2 linked regions of the Prochlorococcus marinus subsp. marinus str. CCMP1375 genome follow. The protein of the gene in region 1 interacts with the protein of each later gene in a pairwise test. Links are inferred from orthologs where the notes say so. Each region holds a gene or a part of one and is shown on either strand. Other genes may lie near its edges.

Region 1 (3,633 bases):
TGATTATTTGATTTATATCCATTATAACTTGATTCTGAACCTATTCTTTTTGACTTTGCTTTTTTTGTTTGCTTGGGTATCTTTTTAAGTTCACCTTCTAGTATTTCACTTGTTAAACCAAGTTGTTTAAAAAGATTAGTTCCAATTCGATTATCACGCGCTATTGCAATAAGTAAGTGTGATATTTCAATGAATTTGGAGCCCCATCTTCCTCGAAAGGTATTTGCAGAATCAAGAAGAATCTCTAGGTCTTCTCCTATAAATAATTGTTCTGAATTTGACAATTCAATGTTTGCAAGAAATCCTTCTAGCTCATCTAGTACTTCTACATTGTCGATGGGCAGTGCATTGACAATATTTGCGTACTTTCTATTTGAAAATAAAACTTGAATAATGTGCTCTGTGTCTAAATATTCATGTCTCCATCTACGTGCTTCAGATTCACCTTCAAGTAAAAGAAGCCATGCTTCATCACTAAAACTATCAGGCGATGTAGTAAGACTTTGTTGAGCGAATGTAGATTTTCCCGTTTGATATGTCATATGAATCAATCTTTAATCTCTCGAGATGAAATATCAATCAATTCAATTTTGTAGCCATTTGGGTCTTCGATGAAAGCAATAATTGTTTGCCCATGCTTCATAGGACCGGGCTCCCTAGTAACTCTCCCCCCATTATTTCTAATGTTCATGCAGGTCTTATATATGTTCTTAACCCCTATAGCAATATGGCCAAAGCCATCTCCTAATTGATAATTGTTTTTGTCCCAGTTGTGAGTTAGTTCAAGGACAGAATGTTCGCTTTCTGCTCCATATCCTACAAAGGCTAGTGTGAAGCGACCTGAAGGATAATCTTTTTGTCTTAAAAGCCTCATGCCCAATATTTGGGTGTAAAAGCAAATCGATTCTTCAAGATCTTTTACACGAAGCATAGTATGAAGTAATTGCATGTTTTATAGCCTATTTGGACTCTAAACTATCTCGATTTTGATTTGTTTTTCAGGTTTTGAAAAAGCTTGTCAAATGCCAGAAACCAAAAAAACTAAGTTAATCGTCCCTAGAGCTCATAAGATCTTAAGAAGTTTAATTTTAAAAAGTGATTGATTCCCTTGATTTGGTTATTGATAGCATCTTTGCAAGAGAAGTGCTTGATTCAAGGGGAAACCCTACAGTTGAAGCTGAGGTATTGCTTGAAGGCGGAGCAAAAGGCAGAGCAATTGTTCCCAGTGGAGCAAGTACTGGTGCCTATGAGGCGCATGAATTAAGGGATGGTGGAACTCGCTACATGGGAAAGGGTGTTCTCAGAGTCGTAGAACATATAGAAGACCGCATAGCACCTTCCCTTTGTGGTTTATCTGCTTCGGATCAAGTAAATGTTGATCAAATAATGCGAGAGCTTGATGGTACTGAAAATAAAGAAAATTTAGGAGCAAATGCCATCTTGGCAGTCAGTATTGCAACAGCACGCTCTGCTGCTAATGCTTTTGGGATGCCTTTGTATCGTTATTTAGGTAATCCAATGTCTTCACTATTACCAGTCCCATTAATGAATGTGATTAATGGAGGAGCTCATGCTGCCAATAATCTTGATTTTCAAGAATTTATGTTGGTGCCTCATGGTGCTGAGAGCTTTCGCGAAGCTCTCAGAATGGGTGCAGAAGTTTTTCATACACTTAAGAAGCTTCTTTCAGATAAGGGTTTATCTACTGCAGTTGGAGATGAAGGAGGCTTTGCACCTGACCTTGAAAATAATAACGCTGCTGGAGACCTACTTGTTCAAGCAATTGAAAAAGCTGGATTTCGTCCAGGAGAAGAGATTTCTTTGGCTTTAGATGTTGCAAGCACTGAATTTTTTAAAAATGGCTTGTATCACTTTGGTGAGGGAAAATTCTCAAGTGAAAAGATGGTAGAAGAATTGAAAAAGTTAGTTAATTTATATCCAATTATTTCAATAGAAGATGGTTTGTCGGAAGATGATTGGTCAGGCTGGGAATTATTAACAAAAGAATTAGGAAATAAGGTCCAACTAGTTGGGGATGATTTGTTTGTCACAAATACAAAACGATTGCGCCAAGGAATAGATAGGAGTATTGCAAATTCTATATTAATTAAAGTCAATCAGATTGGTACTTTGACTGAGACACTAGAAGCAATAGATCTATCTCATCGTATGGGATATACAAGTATTATTAGTCATAGAAGTGGTGAAACTGAAGATACTACAATCGCTGATCTAGCAGTGGCAACAAGAGCTGGTCAAATCAAAACAGGCTCATTGAGTAGGAGTGAGAGAGTAGCTAAATACAATCAACTTCTTCGAATTGAAGATCAATTAGGTGCTCAGGCTGTCTACGCAGGATCTGTTGGATTAGGGCCTAGAGGTTTATCTAAATAACAGGTTTTCTATTATTTTATTTTAGTAATGGTGACTGTTATTTATTGCCTTTAATCCTTTCAATATTTTCATCCCTTCTTATTTTTATTTGTATCTTTAACCAATTTATTGAAATGGGTAGAGCGATAACTATAGGAATTATTGAGAAAAAAGATTTGTTGCTAGAGCCTAAAAGAGCAGCAGATATTCCAAGACATCCCAACAAGATTGATTGAGACATTGATTGCTGAGCACTAATCATTCTACGAAGTTGTCGGTCTGATTCACCCAGCCTTATTTGTAATTGAAGGTCCCCTTGTTCTAGCCTTTCTAGATTTTCATCTAAACGTTTGGGAAGACCTACCGCTTTAGTACCTAGTTCTCCAAATTGTCTACCAATTTCATTAATAAGGTCATTGGGATTAGAGTTGTTTGAATTCATTATTGTGATTAGGTATGGCTTTGTAATGGCTATTAAATTAAAGCTTGGATCAAGGCTTCTTCCTACCCCTTCAAAAGTAGAAAGCGCTCTCATCACAAAAATTAGTTCAACTGGCAACCTAAAAGGTTGTCCATAAACTAATTCATAAAGATCTACAGATAATTTTTCTATGACATCTTTGTCAAAAGGAGGAGTTAATCTTTCTTTTAGCATAATTCTTACAAGCCTTCGAACAGGGCCTAAATCAATTTCTTGCGCAAGCAATCCAGCCTCTTGTAATGCTTGAATTAATTTCGTTGCATCTTGAAGAGCAGCCGCACGAACCATGCTTCCAAGTTTGTTTCTAAGTCGATCAGAAATCATTCCCATCATTCCAAAGTCATAAAAGATGAGAGATCCATCAGATGAAACAGCAAGATTTCCTGGATGAGGGTCTGCATGGAAAAAACCATATTCAATTAATTGCTTTAAATAACTTGAAGCTCCTAGTTCTGCAATTTTGGAAGGGTTTACTCCGCTTTTTATAATTGCTGCTTGATCATTTATTTTTATTCCTGGGAGATAGTCTAAGCAAAGAACTTTTTGTGTACTTAGCTCCCAGATAACGCCGGGTATTTTGATATTTGGTTCATCAAGAAATTGTTGGCGAAATCTTGCTGCATATTGCGCTTCAATTCTAAAGTCAAGTTCTTTTAATAAGACTCTTTTGCATTCTTTGGCTATTGAAATCCAGTCCTTGCCTTTACTAAATGATTTATTCCTTTGAAGTAAGGCAGCTACTTTTTGCATTACTTCAAGATCAAGTCTGAAAAAGGCTT
Region 2 (3,247 bases), 530 kb from region 1 along the record:
TCTGTTATCCCCATTTCATTGAGTCGAGCAATATTTCCTTCTTTAGTGTAATCAGCCCACTCTTTAGTCATAGCTATTGCAGGATCGTAAACCAACTGCCCTTGAAAATGGCCTCCTAGAGCTCGCATTGCTGCTGCCGAAATAACCCCCTCTGGAGCAGCTCCAATTCCCATTAGACAATGAGTCCCTGTGCCTGCAAAGCCACATGCAATAGCAGCTTGAACATCACCATCTGAAATAGGTTGAACTCTTGCGCCAGTAGAACGGATTTCTGCTATTAAATCTTTATGCCTAGCTCTATCCATAACTACAATTGTCAGTTCACTCACAGCCATGCCAAGACAACTGCTAAGAATATTTATATTTTCTGTAGCAGATTTCCTAATATCAACTTTACCTTTTGCAGCAGGAGGAGCTGCCAGTTTCTTCATGTAAAAATCTGGTGCATTAAATAAACCACCACGATCAGAAGCAGCCAATACAGCCATAGAGCCTCGCTGATTATTAGCACAAAGATTGGTTCCTTCACATGGATCTACAGCAAAGTCAACTCCTGGTCCTGAACCACTCCCAACCTCTTCACCTATATAAAGCATAGGAGCCTCATCTCTTTCGCCTTCTCCTATAACTATCCTTCCCTGCATTTGAATGGATCCCATCCTTTTACGCATAGCCTCTACGGCAGCTGCATCAGCTTCGTCTTTCTGTCCTAAACCTGTTAGCTCGGCTGAGGCTATAGCTGCCTGTTCGACAACTTCGAGAATTTCTTGAATGAGAGTGCGGTCCACTAGCTTAATTTCGTTTGATAAGTTTTTAGAGAAAAAGAAGCCAGAATAGCTTGACTACAGATGATAAACGAATGTGTCTAATCAAAAGGAGTGACCTCTGCTGAGGTGCTTCTGGTTTGCTTAGCGGTGTCAACTGTATCAGTGGAAGGAATTACCTTTCTAGTTGCACCTTCAATTAATAGAATCTATGACATTCAATTAAAAACAGATGAGTTCAGCATTTACTTCATCAAATCGACCAATTCAGATCATTCCATCTGTTTTACCAGCTGACTGGGCAAACATGGGGCAATGCGTCAAAGACCTTGAAGAAGCTGGAGTGGATCGTATCCAATTTGATGTAATGGATGGGAATTTTGTTCCTAATCTGACTTTTGGACCAGAAATGATTTCAGCCTGCAGAAAATACTGCAACGTTCCATTTGAAACTCAACTAATGGTTAGTCAATATAACTGTGAAACTATGCTTGAAGCATATGTTGAAGCAAGCAAGGGACCTAATGGCGAGCCAGGGGTCGTTATTGCTCATGTGGAAGCAAATGTTCATTTGCACCGAATACTTGGAAAAATCCGTCAATTAGGTGGTTCTCCATCCGTAGCATTAAATCCTCATACTCCAATGGAGATGGTCAAAGATGTTCTGGACATGGTCGATCATGTTCTTGTAATGACAGTCAATCCAGGCTTTGGAGGTCAAGCTTATATACCTACAATGCTCAATAAAATTAAGAGTTTAAGAGAAGTAATTGTTGAAAATAACTATGATATAGATATCGAAGTAGATGGAGGGATTAAAGCTGACTGGACGATCTCACAGTGCTGTGCTGCAGGTGCTAATTGTTTCATTGCTGGCAGTGGTATGTTTGCCTATCCATCCTTAAAAGAAGGTTGTGATGCATTAAGATCAGTAGCCAAAGATGCTCAAAACGGGAAACTACTTGAAAAGAGCTAGAAGTATATTTAAGCCTAAAGAAACCAACCATAGCTATGTAATCCAATACCCAGAAAGTTAACCCCTATATAACATATTAATATTATAAATAAACCTATAATTGCAATAATTGCGGGTCTTTTACCTTGCCATCCTCTACTTAATCTTGTATGTAAATATGCTGCATAAATTAGCCATGAAATAAATGCCCAGGTTTCCTTAGGATCCCAACTCCACCAGCTTCCCCAAGCCTCGTTAGCCCAAACAGCACCGCTAATAAGACCAAAAGTAAGAAGAAGGAATCCAAACGTTATAGTTCGATAACTTAAATTGTCTAATTCTTCCGATTTAGAAAAAGTAATAGGTATTAATTCGTCTATACTTTTAACTATATTTAGATTCTCAGATTTATTTTTAAAGCCTCCAATTCCCATAGAATTGCTGCGGATCTGTAATGTTTCCCGACTACTACTTAAAAGAACTACAAGTGATAATAATGAACCAATGAGCAATGCTGCATAACTGCACATAATCACACTTACATGCATTACTAACCAATTAGATTTCAAAGCCGGTACTAAAGAAGAAGATGCTTTAAGTTCATCTGGTAAGACAAAGCTAGCGAAAGCTATTGATAGTAAAGATATAGGTGTAAGTGCTGCTTGAATTAATGGATATGGAAAAGTTCTTTCTATTAGAAGTTGTATAAAAGTTAACCCCCAGGTAAGGAAGCAAAGCGATTCATAAAGATTACTGATAGGGAAGTGTCCAGATTGTATCCAGCGAAAAACTAATTGTATTGCAAGTAGGATATTGGCAGACGCTATTAATATTCTCACAATGGAAGAATTTGAATTCTCGCCAACATTCCAAAAAGAGAATGGTAAAGAAATTAAAATCAAGACAAATGCTAAAGATCCCAAAGTCAGAACAGGATCTAAACCATTAATATACAAAAACAAATTAATCATTAGAATCAAATTCATGCGATCAAATTTGGCAGCTAATCATCTGCTTTATTAAGCAAATAAAGACCTCCCGAAAGAGATATAATCACTGGAGACCATGCTCCAACGAATGGACTCAATGCTCCAGAAACTCCTAATGAGCTAAATACAAAGCTTAGAATGTAATAAGCTAATATTAAAACAATACTAAGCGCAAAGCCTTGCCCTTGAGTTGATCGTGTATTAGGACTACAGGCAAGGGAACTTCCAATCAAGCTAAACACAACGCATGCCATGGGTAGTGTAAATTTTTCTTGTATACGTACTTCCATTCTTCTAACTTCTTTAAGGTTGCCTGATAATTTATATAAATCTTTGGCTTTATATGCATCTGAAAGAGTCATATAGTTAGCATCTTTAGGTATCTTAGCTATTTTTTTCGGGCCTGAATCTAAAGGATATACATAATTTTCAAAACTAATAGAAGTTGAGCCTCCATTTGGGGCTATTGTAAGTATATTGCCATCATGAAATTCCCAATTAGCTTCTAAATTATTCCAGTATCCCTTTTTCGCAACTAA

Evidence for each region.
Region 2: the proteins of eno (region 1) and rpe interact in binary tests that used the Escherichia coli proteins (3 or more experiments, as listed by UniProt). The link is inferred for Prochlorococcus marinus subsp. marinus str. CCMP1375 from one-to-one orthologs.

Annotation. Positions count from the first base shown.
Region 1 is NC_005042.1:230,734-234,366, forward strand. What follows is about bases 341-3,244. They hold eno (phosphopyruvate hydratase), read left to right. Parts: upstream 341-1,095; coding sequence 1,096-2,394; downstream 2,395-3,244. Other genes in these bases: PRO_RS01170 (ATP-dependent Clp protease ATP-binding subunit), read right to left, coding at 341-542; gloA (lactoylglutathione lyase), read right to left, coding at 548-949; PRO_RS01185 (ABC1 kinase family protein), read right to left, coding at 2,432-3,244. Outside these bases: more of PRO_RS01170, read right to left, coding at 1-340; more of PRO_RS01185, read right to left, coding at 3,245-3,633. UniProt on the Escherichia coli protein: Catalyzes the reversible conversion of 2-phosphoglycerate (2-PG) into phosphoenolpyruvate (PEP). It is essential for the degradation of carbohydrates via glycolysis.
Region 2 is NC_005042.1:763,846-767,092, reverse strand. Bases 2-2,868 are described here. They hold rpe (ribulose-phosphate 3-epimerase), read left to right. Parts: upstream 2-996; coding sequence 997-1,740; downstream 1,741-2,868. Other genes in these bases: PRO_RS04125 (LptF/LptG family permease), read right to left, coding at 2,723-2,868; ccsB (c-type cytochrome biogenesis protein CcsB), read right to left, coding at 1,755-2,690; glpX (class II fructose-bisphosphatase), read right to left, coding at 2-788. Also shown: more of glpX, read right to left, coding at 1-1; more of PRO_RS04125, read right to left, coding at 2,869-3,247. UniProt on the Escherichia coli protein: Catalyzes the reversible epimerization of D-ribulose 5-phosphate to D-xylulose 5-phosphate.